2 regions of the Phorcysia thermohydrogeniphila genome follow, and region 2 is predicted to be linked to the other one. Evidence: riboswitches for the same ligand, from Rfam matches in the RefSeq annotation. Region 2 holds a riboswitch; the other holds the start of a gene.
The links. Region 2 has a riboswitch for cobalamin ahead of CLV27_RS04850 (ABC transporter substrate-binding protein). Riboswitches for the same ligand answer to the same signal wherever they lie in the genome.
Positions count from the first base shown of each region.

Region 1: linked by a shared signal. The riboswitch ahead of metE (5-methyltetrahydropteroyltriglutamate--homocysteine S-methyltransferase) and the one ahead of CLV27_RS04850 (ABC transporter substrate-binding protein) in region 2 are both predicted to bind cobalamin.

Region 1 is NZ_SMFV01000002.1:84,283-90,576, reverse strand. It holds gene CLV27_RS03185 (ribonucleotide-diphosphate reductase subunit beta) at 82-1,116, opposite strand; gene CLV27_RS03180 (ribonucleoside-diphosphate reductase subunit alpha) at 1,155-3,452, opposite strand; gene CLV27_RS03175 (class I SAM-dependent methyltransferase) at 3,657-4,439, opposite strand; gene CLV27_RS03170 (GNAT family N-acetyltransferase) at 4,442-4,711, opposite strand; cobalamin riboswitch at 4,773-4,959, shown strand; gene metE (5-methyltetrahydropteroyltriglutamate--homocysteine S-methyltransferase) at 5,082-6,294, shown strand, end outside.
Region 2 is NZ_SMFV01000003.1:101,570-107,863, forward strand. It holds gene CLV27_RS04835 (TonB-dependent receptor plug domain-containing protein) at 1-822, opposite strand, end outside; gene CLV27_RS04840 (ABC transporter ATP-binding protein) at 827-1,546, opposite strand; gene CLV27_RS04845 (FecCD family ABC transporter permease) at 1,533-2,450, opposite strand; gene CLV27_RS04850 (ABC transporter substrate-binding protein) at 2,432-3,196, opposite strand; cobalamin riboswitch at 3,229-3,415, opposite strand; gene CLV27_RS04855 (aminotransferase class I/II-fold pyridoxal phosphate-dependent enzyme) at 3,475-4,692, shown strand; gene CLV27_RS04860 (homoserine dehydrogenase) at 4,708-5,991, shown strand; gene pyrF (orotidine-5'-phosphate decarboxylase) at 5,993-6,294, shown strand, end outside.

The sequences.
Region 1 (6,294 bases), on a different contig from region 2:
ACTTAATAGAAAAATGATAATGCTTAAAACGAGCAAAACTTCGGTTATTATCTTTATCATAGCCCTCTAACTCCTCTTCCTTCAAATCTCATCCCACCCTTCAACGGCAGAGGCTTGGTTGTAAGAGGTTACGGTAGCTTCAAAGAAGTTGGCTTTTACGTTACCTTCTCCGCCGGTGTCGGCGATTCTTTCAAGGTGTTCGTAAGGATTAGGTCTATCGGGGAATATTGGTTCAAGACCTAAGGCTTTAAGCCTCTTGTTTGCGATGTAGTAAGTGTAATCCTCAATTGACTGCTCGTTCATTCCGAGTATCTTGTTGCCTATTACCTTCTTGCTGAACCTCTGCTCCTGCTCAACGGCTATTCTGAACATTTCATAAATTTTGTCCTTAGTTAGGTATTTCTTGAATCCCTCGTCGGTTAAGTCCTTCATGAAGTGTTCAAAGAGAATAACGTGAGTAAGCTCATCCCTGTTGATGTAACGGATAATATCTGCTGTCCCCTGCATGAGGTTACGGGAGGCAAGGTTGTAGAAGAACATAAAACCGTTGTAGAAGTAGAGACCTTCAAGGAGGTAGTTGCCTATTAGAACTTCTCCGTAGTTTTCCATTGTCGGGTCTTCAAGGAACTTCTGGTAAATGTCAGCAATGTACTTATTTCTTTCAAAGAGTATCGGGTCTTTCTTCCACCAGTAGTAAACTTCCTCTCTCCTTTCTGGGGGAACGATGGACTCTATGGTGTAACCGTAGCTCTGGGAGTGGATTGCCTCCTGATAGGCGTGGATTGAAAGGTCTATGGTTATTTCTGGAGCTCTCACGTAAGCTGCAATGTTTGGAATGTTCGTAGTTTGAATGGAGTCAAGAAAGACGAGGAAAGAGAGTATCTCGTCGTAGGCCTGCCTCTCCTCGTCTGTGAGCTCCCTGTAATCGTGTATATCCTGAGTAAGGTCAACGTTTTCGGGAATCCAGAAGTTTGCCATCATTACCCTGTAGAGCTTGGGAGCCCACTCGTACTTTATAACGTTTAGGTTAAAGATGTTGGTTGTATCCCCGTGAAGTATTCCCCTCTTTGCCGGGTCGTCGTTCCCTTCTGGGTTAAATATCGGACGGGGCTTCATAAGCTCTTTTTTTATATCAGCCATTTTTACCTCCTTATTTAGTTAGCACAGGCTACACACTCTTCCTTTTTGGATATTGCCTGCTGGCTGTCTTTCTGGATTGTTCTTACGTAGTAAATGGTCTTTATGCCCTTCTCCCAAGCAAGCATTACCGTTTCGTAGATGTCGCGGGCTCTTATGCCGAGGTTGAGGTTGAAGAGGAGCTCCATTGAAATTCCACTGTCAACCCACTTCTGAATTGTGGCAATTATTTCAACAACTTCCTTCTGGTCCATATACTTGCTCTCTCTGTAGAACCAGAACTTTTCCTTTATGTAAGGAGGACATATCGGAACGGCTTGCTTCTGGTTTTTGTCAATGTAAAAGCGTGAAAACGGTGGAAGAACGCCGGGAGTTGCTCCCTGAAGGAGTCCGGAACTGGTGTTTGGAGCAATAGCAAAGAGCTGTCCGTTTCTGATTCCGTACTTTTTGAGCTTTGAAAGGAGCTCCAGCCACTTCTCCTTTAGCTTCGTCTTTTCCGACAAGTACTTTGCGTCCTTACCGATGATTATTCCCTTACTCCAGTCTGAGCCTTCGTAGGCCGGAAAAGCTCCTCTCTCCTTCGCCAAATTGATGCTCTCGTCTATTCCGTAAAAGGCGATTTTCTCGTAGAGCTCCTCAATAAACTCAAGGGACTGCCTACCGTAGGGTATCTCCCTTTTTGCCAAATAGTCAGCAAGTCCGAGAGTTCCTATGCCTATGGTTCTATACCTATCGTTGTGGAGTTTACTCTCCGGAATTGGAGGAGTTGTCAGCTCTATTGTGTTGTCAAGTATCCTTACGGCAGTCCTAACAGCCTCTTCAAGCTCCTCATCGCTCTCTATGTTTGCAAGGTTGATGGAGAGAAGGTTACAGGTGTGGACAAGTCCCGGCTCTTCAATCTCCTTAATAATCTTTCCGTCCTTCATGTAGGTTTTAAAACCTTTTGAAGGTCTAAAGTTAGAGAAGCTCTCCATACAGAGGTTACCGTTACCTATGTAACCGTCGTGCTTTAATGGGTTTAGTCTGTTTGCAGTGTCCTTAAAGAAGATGTAGGGAAGTCCCGTTGCAACCTGAGTTTTTAAGATTTCTTTTAGGAGCTCCTTAGCCCTTACCTTCTTTTTGAGCTTTAGCTTGTGGGACTCGTTCTCTACCTGCATGTAGGCCTTTTCAAACTCCTCGCCCCAGAGCTCGTAGAGCTTAAATCCAAACTTCTTCTCCACCTCGTAAGGGTCAACAAGAAGCCACTCTTGGTCGTACTTTACCCTCTCCATAAAGAGGTCGGGGATAACCACCTGTGGGAAGATGTCAAAGGCTTTACGCCTAAGGTCTCCGTTTTCGGTTTTGAGCTCTAAGAAGTCGTAAATATCAAGATGCCATACATCTAAGGCTATGGTTACAGCTCCAGCCCTCTTCCCCTCCTGATTAACGGCAACGGCAACGTCGTTTAAGATTTTTGCCCAAGGGACGATTCCTCCACTTGCTCCAAAGACCTTCTTTATCCAAGAGCCTTGAGCCCTTATCCTTGAGAGGTTAACTCCGACTCCTCCAGCCCTCTTAGAAATCTGCGCTACCTGCTCAGCCGTGTACATTATGGAGTCAAGGTTGTCGTCCATTGCCGTTATAAAGCAGGAGGAGAGGTTACCGTTTGGACGGCGAAGGTTTATGAGGATTGGAGTTGCCAAGGAGAGCTTTTTACCGGCTATGAGGTCGTAGAACTTCTTAACGGTCTTCATTCTCGTTTCTTTTGGCTCGTTCTTTGCGAGCATTAGGGCTATGCTCATGTACATCTCTTGGGGGAGCTCTATCGGGTAGTCCTCGTAGATACAGAGGTAGCGCTTGGCAAGGAGGTTAGCCCCAGCGTAGTCGTAGAGGAAGTCGTACTTAAGATTAAGGTAGTCTCCGGCCTCCTTTATCTCCTCCTCTGAGTAGGCCTTAAGGAGCTCCTCCGCGTAGAGTCCCTTCTCTATGAGGTCTTTAACAACTCTTAAATACTCCTCTCCACCTCCAACGTAGGCAAGCTTAGAAGTTCCCCTCCTTATGGAAACTTCCTTGTAAAGGTTGAAGATAAAGAGCCTTCCAGCAAGGATTCTCCAGTCTGGCTCTTCTGGGGTTGTAAGCTGTAAGGCCGTATTGATAACGGCCTCGTGAATCTGGCGAGTTGTTATCCCGTCAAAGAAGTGAAGCTTTAACCTTGACTCAAGCTTAAGCGTATTAACATCAAGGCCTTCTGCAGCCCAGTTTATAACTTTACGTATCTTCTCTATGTTCAAGGGCTCCCTTACACCTTTCCTCTTTACAACCGTTATCTTCTTCATTCCACCTCCCGACAAACGTTTGACTTTCCGATTTTATCTTTAGCAGGGTCTCTCTCTCAAAAAGTTGGAAGTGAAGGAGCGTAGTTAGAACAAGTTTAAGTATTTTGCTAATTTCTTAAACAGAAATCTTCGGATGGTTGGAAGTCTTAAAGTTTTTTGCAAGGATAAGCCTAACTGACACTAAAGGGGTCACTTTCAACCTGTTTACAAAATTTTGTAGAGATATTCAACGTGGCCTGCAGATGTTTGAACTTGGTAATCGGAAAGGAACGGAAAGAGCTCCTTCACGCCCTTATTCACCTTTATAACGACCCTCTTCCTTGCTACCCTTTCTGCCTCTTTAAGGGTTTCGGGAGAAACAAAGTCTTTAACAGCAACCTCCCTAAAGGGCGCCATAACGCTACAGTGCCACTTGGGTTTTATGAACATAGGGGAGAAGTAAACGATATCGTAGGATTTATCGGGTAACTGCTTCAAAAAAGCGTAGTTGTCGCCACAGGTAGGCTTAACGAGGCTAAAAGCAAACTTCGCTACTTTGAGCTTTCCTTCTGGACGATACCTCTTAAGTCCCCTTTTCACTATCTCGTAAATTACCGGGTCTTTCTCCACTCCTACAACTTCCCTCTTTGAGACAAAAGCAGAAAGGAGGGCGTCCTGAGCAAGTCCCAAGTTACAGTCAAGGACGGTATCTCCCTCTTTTAAGTCCATGGCAGAAATCATTGACTCCTTTCCACCTGAAAGGTAGTTAAGGAGACGAATCTTAAAGAGCCCCGGGTGGAAGAAGAGCTTGTTACCAGAAAGGGTGTGAACCGTAAGGAGAAGGTCCTTCCCCACTACAAGGACGTTTTTACCGTACCTTTTCTTTATTGACTCTATCGTGTTGTGACGACGTTTTACGTAAACTGCTCCAAGCTCCTCAGAAAGCTTCTTAGCTTCCTCAATCATTTCCGGAGTTGGTCTTCTGTCGGTAGTTACTACAACTTCCATACCTACTCCACAATCAGGTCTGGTCTTTTCCTCTCAAGGTACTTACGGGTGTATGAACAGAGGGGAGAGATTCTGTAACCTTTTTGCTGGGCAAGCTCAAGGAGTTTCTCTGTAAGCTTAGCAGCTATTCCTTTACCCCTATAGGCTTTTGGAACAAAAGTCGTCCTGACGACAATGACCTTTCTCTCTTCTTCTAACCTAAAAGAGATGTAGGCCTCCTCTCCACCTTCAAGCTCTACGTATATCCTGCTGTCTGTAACCTTTATCTCCAAGGGTTACCTCCTGTTTGAAAACTAATATAACAGAAAATTTGCCAACTTTCCCAAAATTCCTAAAATTCACAGCGTCACGGGTGAACGGGAAGTCCGGTGAAAGTCCGGCGCTGTCCTCGCAACCGTGAGCAGGGAATAAAAAGGGCTTTAGCCACTGGAGTGACGGGGTGAGGAGCTCCCACTCTGGGAAGGCTATTGCCCACTAAAACCCTGCGAGCCGGGAGACCGGCCCGTGATGGGTAGGTGAAAACCTACCCCTTCGCGTCCTGCGGGGGTTCGGGGCGCGGGAAAGGAGAGGGTACTCCTTTTTTCTTTTCCCGCTCCTACGATCCTGCAGGTGTTTCACAAAAACACCGCAGGAGGTAAAAGGATGGTCAAAACCTACGCCTACGGCTTTCCGAAACTCGGAAAGCAGAGAGAGTTTAAGCGCCTGATTGAAGGGTTCTGGGCGCAAAAAGTTACTGAGGAGGAGCTCCGAGAAGGCATCAAGGAGCTCGGGCAAAAGAGGGAAGAAACCTACAGGAAGTACGTAGACGCCTTCCCCCAAGGAGAAATGACCCTCTACGACCCGATGCTTGACACAGCACTCCTTTTCGGCGTCTACAAGGCCAACTCCTTAGAGGAGTACTTTGAGCTGTGCAGGGGCAAGAACGCCCTTGAGATGACAAAGTGGTTTAACACAAACTACCACTACTTAGTTCCAGACTTTGAAGGTAGAGAGCCTGCCTTTAAGGTTTGTGAACCTGTCTGGAACAGACACGAAGGAGCTACAGAGAACGTCCACATCATTGCTCCCTTTACTTTCCTAAAGCTCTCCAAGGGACTCCCCGAAGGAAGCTTTGAAGGAGCTCTTAAAGAGCTCACAAAAGCCCTCGTTGATTACGTCAACAGCAAAGGCTTTAAGTCAGTTCACCTTGAAGACCCTGCCCTTGTTATGGAGCTCTCAGAAGAGGAGTGGAAGGCTCTCGTTGAGGCCTACAGCCTCTTAAGCGAAGTAAAGGGAGAAGTTAACCTTTTCACCTACTACGACAGCGTAGACAGGCTGGAGCTCCTCTTTGAGCTTCCGGTAAACGGAATCGGCGTTGACCTTGTACACGACAGGGGAGAGAACTTAGAACAGCTAAAGAAAATAGACCCACGTGGAAAGAAGCTCTTTGCCGGAGTTGTTGACGGAAGGAACGTCTGGAGGAACGACCTCTTTAAGACGGCTGAGGTTTTAAGGGAGCTCTCCGAGAAATTTGACGTTGTCATCACAAACGCAGCTCCTCTCTTCCACTTGCCCGTAAGCCTTGAAGGCGCTACACTGCCTAAGGAGCTCTTACAGAAGGTAGCCTTTGCCGAGGAGAAGCTAAAGGAAATCAAGCTCCTTGCCGAAATCCTTGAAGGAAAAGAGGAAGAGGCAAGGGAGTGGGTTAAGGGCATAAACAACAAATTCGGAGAGATTAAGGCCGTAAGGGAGAGAGTCTCTGCCCTTAAAGAGGAAGACTTCGTAAGGAAGCCAAGCTACAAAGAGAGGGTTAAAAAGCAGCAAGAAGTTCTTAACCTCCCTCTCTTCCCGACAACGACAATCGGCTCATTCCCAC
Region 2 (6,294 bases):
GTAAGTAGTATATGTATCAGAGTAAGGTTCACAACCTATGAGAGCCCAAGTTGTCGGATCATACTCACATTTTGCACTATCATATTCTGCTTTACCATCCTTCAGTCTAAAGCTACCTCTTATCTTTGTAAATTCATTAAGGTTCCAACCATAACTGAACCAAGCAGTTCTGTAATTATAGCCATCGTTATCTGGATCATAAGTAAAAATTCCAGCCTTATTGTTTGTAGCACTAAAACCATTCGTTTTAAAGTTCTCTACCGAGAATAATAAGTAACCGTCATTAAACTTTAAAGAAGAAAAAACATTTTCCTTAAAAGTTTCGTACTTTCCACCCTCAAATCCAAACTTAAACTCATTTTTCTTAGGTTTTTTAGTAATAATGTTAATTACACCAGCAATAGCCTCAGAACCATAAAGGGCTCCTTGAGCTCCCTTAAGAACTTCTATTCTCTCTACGTTATTTAAGTCTATGTAGGCAAAATTAGCCTGAGAATCAACATTACTTGGATCGTTTATCGGTACTCCATCTATCATAACGAGAATATGTTTTGTTGGAAGTCCAAGCATATAAACACTTGTTGTCTGTCCAAAACCACCGTTTGAACTTATATGAATCCCCGCGACATACTTCAGAACATCTGTAATACTTGTAAAACCATACTTCTTAATCTTTTCCTCCGTAATAATCTCAACGTCATCTCCAACGTGCTCTACCGGGACTTCAACCCTTGTGGCAGTTACCTGAATTTCGGGAACTTCTCCGGCAAAAGCCGTTGTCGCTGTAAGTAACGTAGTTAGAAGAATCAGGCTCTTCCTCACTCTCTCACCTCCTCAAAAGTGGTTTTATGAAAGTTTCTCCTGAGACATGAACGACTCTAAGTTTTGTGTCATAAAGGTTCTCAAGGTTCTTAAGGAAGGTTTCTCTATCACCGTAAAAGAGGAGCTCCCCCCCTTTAAGCCCCAAAAAGACATCACAAACGTCAAGGAGAAAGTTAACGTCGTGGGCAGTTACAAGAACTATTTTTCCTCTCTCTTTAAGCTCCAGTATTATCTCGGCAAGGAGGGGTAGAACCTCTACATCAAGGAATGCAGCAGGCTCATCAAAGAGGTAAATTTCAGGGTCTATAAGCAAAAGCCTTGCTATAAAGACCTTTACCTTTTCACCACCACTTAAAAGCCTAAATGCTCTACTCCTTAAATGGAGAATACCTACCCTTTGCAGAGCTCCCTCTAAAGCCTCTCTTTCTACCCTAAAGGGGATAGAGGCTGTAAGGAGCTCCTCAACCGTGAATGGAAAGAGAACCTCTATACTCTGTGGAAGGTAATTTACGAGCTTAATCCTCTGCTTTAATGGAAGGTTTCCTATCTCTCTTCCATTCCAGTTAATACGGCCACTATAATGGTAATACCCTCCTAAGCACTTAAGGAGCGTCGTCTTTCCTGCACCGTTCTTCCCTGCAAGGCCAACGACAGTAGCGGACTCCACAGAGAAGGTGATTCCCCTGAGGATATCCTTGAAGCTAAGGTTTTTAACTTCTAACAAGAGAGAACCTCCACAGGATATAGAGGAAGGCCGGAACGCCAATAAGGGAAGCAACTACTCCAACGGGTAGAACCGTTGGGTAGATTACGTTTCTGGCAATCGCCTGTGAGAAAATGAGGAGAGCTCCTCCTGCCAAAAAGGAAACCGGTAAGAGCTCCCTGTGCACCCTAAACCCTAAGAACCTTACAGCGTGGGGAACTACTATCCCGACAAAGCCGACTATTCCCGTCTTGGCGACAAAGACAGAAACAACGGCAGAAGTCAGGGCTAAGAGGAAAACACCTTCCTTCCTGAACTGAACGCCGGAAAAGTAGGAGAGCTCCTCACCTAAGGAAAGGGCGTCAACTTCCCTTGAGAAAGGTAAAAGCAGTAAAAGAAGGGCAAGCGATAGGAGTAAGAGTAAGAAGGCCTCCTTAATGCTTACAGGAGGAATAAATCCGAGGGTAAAGTAAATCGCCTCCTGCAAAGAGAGCGTCGGAATAACGGCGTAGGCAAAGAAAACACAGGCAGAAAGGAAGGCGTTTACACCAACTCCAAAAAGTAAGACCCTGAGGCTATCGTGAAAGGCAAGGGAAACAAGAAGCAAAAGTAGGATAGTGGCCATTCCTCCCATAAGTGCAAAAATCTCCAAGTTGCCGTTCAGTACCGTGCCGAGAGTCGCCCCAAAAGCTCCTCCGGCAGAAACTCCAAGTATGTAAGGGTCTGCCAGAGGATTTCGGAGGACTCCCTGATAGATACACCCTCCCACCCCTAGGAGTCCTCCGAATGAAAGGGCTAAAAGGAGCTCCGGCAGACGAATATCAAGAAGTATCTCCCTACCACCTTCCGGTAAGTTCCAAAAAAGTAGTAAAGCCGAGCTTAAAAGGAGAGCTCCCACTAAGCCAACTATCCCCGCTTTTCGCAAAGCTTTCTCTCCAGAACTTCTAATCCTTCCAATACTTTTGGGCTTGGATGGAGAAACACGTTCGGGTCAACCTCTAAACTCTTTATCCCGAAACGGCTGAAAAAGCTCTTAGCGTCTTCCGGATCTTTTAGGGCAAGGATTACAAGTGAAGGCTTCTCGGTTAAGAAAAACTCTAAGGAGAGAGCTCCAAAGGAAACGTCAGGAATAACCTTAGCTCCTGCTCTCTCAAGTATCTCTCCCAAGTAACTCCTCTTTCCGGCTACGTACAAAGGCCTAAAGGAGATTAAAAAGGTTACTTTCTGACCACCTATACAGCTTTTAAGCCTCTCGGTTTTCTCCCTTAAGAGCTTTAAGAACTCTTCCTTTTTCTCCTTGCCGTCTTTCCCTACTAAATTCCCAACTTCCTCTATGGCCTTTTCTATATCGCTTAAGGCGACGAGCCTAAAAACGTAAACCTTTATGCCGTAAGAAGAGAGCTTTTCAAGGAGAGCTCTCGGTGTAAGCGTTGTGGCAATAACTGCATCTGGATGTAGGGAGATAATCTTCTCAAGGGAAGGGTTCACAATTCCACCAACCCGTTCAACCCTCTTAGGAACGGAACAGAATACCGTTGCTCCCTTTAACTTCTCAGAAGCCCCGACGAAAAAGACTACTTCCGTGAGGGCTGGAGAGAGAGAAACTACCCTGTCAAAACCGTAGGCTACACTGCTTAAGAGAAAAAACAAAAAAAGGACAATACTCCTCATCTTTCCTCCCTGCCCTGAACCCCCGCAGGGCAGAAAGAGAGTTCGCGCAGGCCGGTCTCCCGGCTCGCAGGGTTTTAACGGACTTTAACCTTCCCAGAAGGGGAGCTCCTCACCCGACCCTTCCAGTGGCCAAAGCCCTTTTTGTTCCCTGCTCACGGTTGCGGGGACAGCGCCGGACTTTCACCGGACTTCCCGTTCACCTGCGCGGGCGCTATTTTAGCAAATAGACAACTTAGTTATAATTTCAGACTACTCCAGCTTCAATCGCGGAGAAGAGGATGCCCAAGTTCCAGTTTGCAAGGATAGACAGACTTCCACCCTACGTGTTCGCCGTCGTAAACGACCTAAAGACCAAGCTGAGAAGGGCAGGCGAGGACATCGTTGATCTCGGAATGGGTAACCCAGACCTTCCTACGCCCCAGCACATCGTTGATAAGCTCTGTGAGGCTGCCCAGAACCCTAAGAACCACAGGTATTCACAGACAAAAGGACTCTACAGGCTAAGGGAGGCTTTAGCCCTCTGGTATAAGAGGAAGTACAACGTAGACCTTGACCCCGAAACAGAGGTCATAACTACCATAGGCTCTAAAGAAGGTCTTGCCCACTTAGCGTTAACCCTCATAAATCCCGGGGACGTTGCAATCGTTCCAAGTCCTGCTTACCCCATTCACCCTTACTCAATCATCATAGCCGGTGGAGACGTAAGGAGCGTTCCCCTCTTTACAGACGACGTCTTTGACGAGGAAGCCTTCTTTGAATCAATCGTCAAGGCCTACAAGGAGAGCTGGCCAAGGCCTAAGGTTCTCATCCTCAACTTTCCCCACAACCCGACAACTGCCTGCGTAAGCCTTAAATTCTTTGAAAAGGTCGTTGACTTTGCAAAGGAGAACAACCTGATAGTTATTCAGGACATTGCCTACGCCGAGATTTCCTTTGACGGTTACGTTCCACCGAGCATACTTCAGGTTAAGGACGCAAAAGAAGTTGCCGTTGAGTTCTACTCTCTCTCAAAAACATACTCAATGGCCGGCTGGAGGGTAGGCTTTGCAGCCGGAAATAAAGAAATCATCCACGCCCTCTACAGGATGAAGAGTTACCTTGACTACGGTATGTTCCAGCCGATACAAATCGCTGCAATTATAGCTCTAAAGGGCGACCAGTCCTGTGTTGAGGAGTACAGGAAAATCTACGAGCGCCGAAGGGACGTCCTCGTTGAGGGACTAAACAGAATCGGTTGGAAAGTTGAGAAGCCCAAATCTACAATGTTTGTCTGGGCAAAAATCCCGGAGCAGTTTCAATCAATGGGCTCTCTTGAGTTTGCAAAGATGCTCCTCCTTGACGGTAAAGTTGCCGTCTCTCCCGGTATAGGCTTTGGAGAGTACGGGGATAAGTACGTAAGGTTTGCACTCGTTGAGAACGAGCTCAGGATAAAGCAGGCCGTCAGGGGAATAAAGAGAGCCTTTGAGAAGTACGGCCTAAGGAATATTAAGGTTTAATTTTTGGAGGGGAGCTTGGAGAGCTTTAAAGTTGGAATAGTTGGCTGTGGAACTGTCGGAGGGGGAGTTGTAAAGCTCCTCCTTGAAAATGCTAAGGTGATAGAGAGGCGAATCGGCAAAAAGGTAGAAATAGCCTTTGTTGCAGATAAAGAGATTGAAAAAGTTAAGAGGCTTGGGATACCCGAAGAGAAAATCTTTGACGATGGATTTAAAGCACTTTCAAAAGAGTGCGACGTAGTTGTTGAGCTAATAGGTGGAACTACAATCGCCAAGGAAATTATCCTGAAGGCAATAGAAAAGGGAAGACACGTTGTAACAGCAAACAAAGCGCTCCTTGCAGAAAGTGGTGAGGAGCTCTTCAAAAAAGCGAGGGAAAGAGGCGTCTCTTTAAAGTTTGAGGCAAGTGTTGGGGGAGGAATTCCGGTAATAAAAGCCCTAAGGGAAGGGCTTTCAGGAAACAGGATAAAGAGGATATACGGGATAATAAACGGAACGGCCAACTACATACTTACCGAGATGACAGAAAAGGGCGTTGACTTTGAAACTGCCCTTAAAAAAGCTCAGGAGCTCGGCTACGCCGAGGCCGACCCTACCCTTGACGTTGAGGGCTTTGACGCTGCCCACAAGATAGCGATACTCTCAACCCTTTCTTTTGGCAGGTGGGTAAGAACTGAAAACGTCTTTGTCAGGGGAATCAGGGAAATTACCCCCCTTGACATAGAGCTGGCTGCAGAGTTCGGCTACAGGGTAAAGCTCCTTGCCATTTCCAAGGTCGTTGACGGAAAGCTTGAAGTTAGGGTTCATCCAACGATGATTCCAGAGGAACATATCCTCTCAAGCGTTAACGGCGTCTTTAACGCCTGCCTCATAGAGGGGGATTTTGTCGGAGAGACCCTCTACTACGGTATGGGAGCAGGTGAAAGGCCAACGGCAAGCGCCGTTGTGGCAGACATAGTTGATATAGCTATGGGTAACACCTACGACGTTCCTGAGGAGCTCTTTTCTGACGACGAAAAGCTTGAAATAAAAGCACCGGACGACTTTATTTCTTCCTTCTACTTAAGGTTTACAGCTGTTGATAGGCCGGGAGTTCTCGCAAAAATCTCCAAAGTTCTCGGTGACTACGGAATAAGCATAAAGATGGCACTTCAGAAGAGCATTAACGTTAATGGTGGCGTTCCGGTGGTTATGACTACCCACCCAGCCCCCAAGCGTAAAGTTCAGGAAGCTATAAATAGGATAGACAGCTTTGACGTTATCCTAAGTCCTACATTTGTCTGCATGATAGAGGAGCTGTAGGATGATTATCGTAGCTTTGGACTTTGATTCTGCAGAAAAAGCGTTAAATCTTGTTGACACTGTAAAGGAGTACACCCCCTACTTTAAGGTAGGGCTGGAGCTCTTTTCCCGCTGTGGAACGAGTATAGTTAAGGAGATTTCAGATAGAAGCTGTAAGGTCTTCCTTGACCTTAAGTATCACGATATACCAAACACCGTTAAGTCTGCTGCCAAAGTAGCCATTGAGGCAGGAGTCTGGATGTACAACATCCACGCCCTCGGTGGATACGAGTTCATGAAGTCTGTCGCCGAGTTTAACAGGGA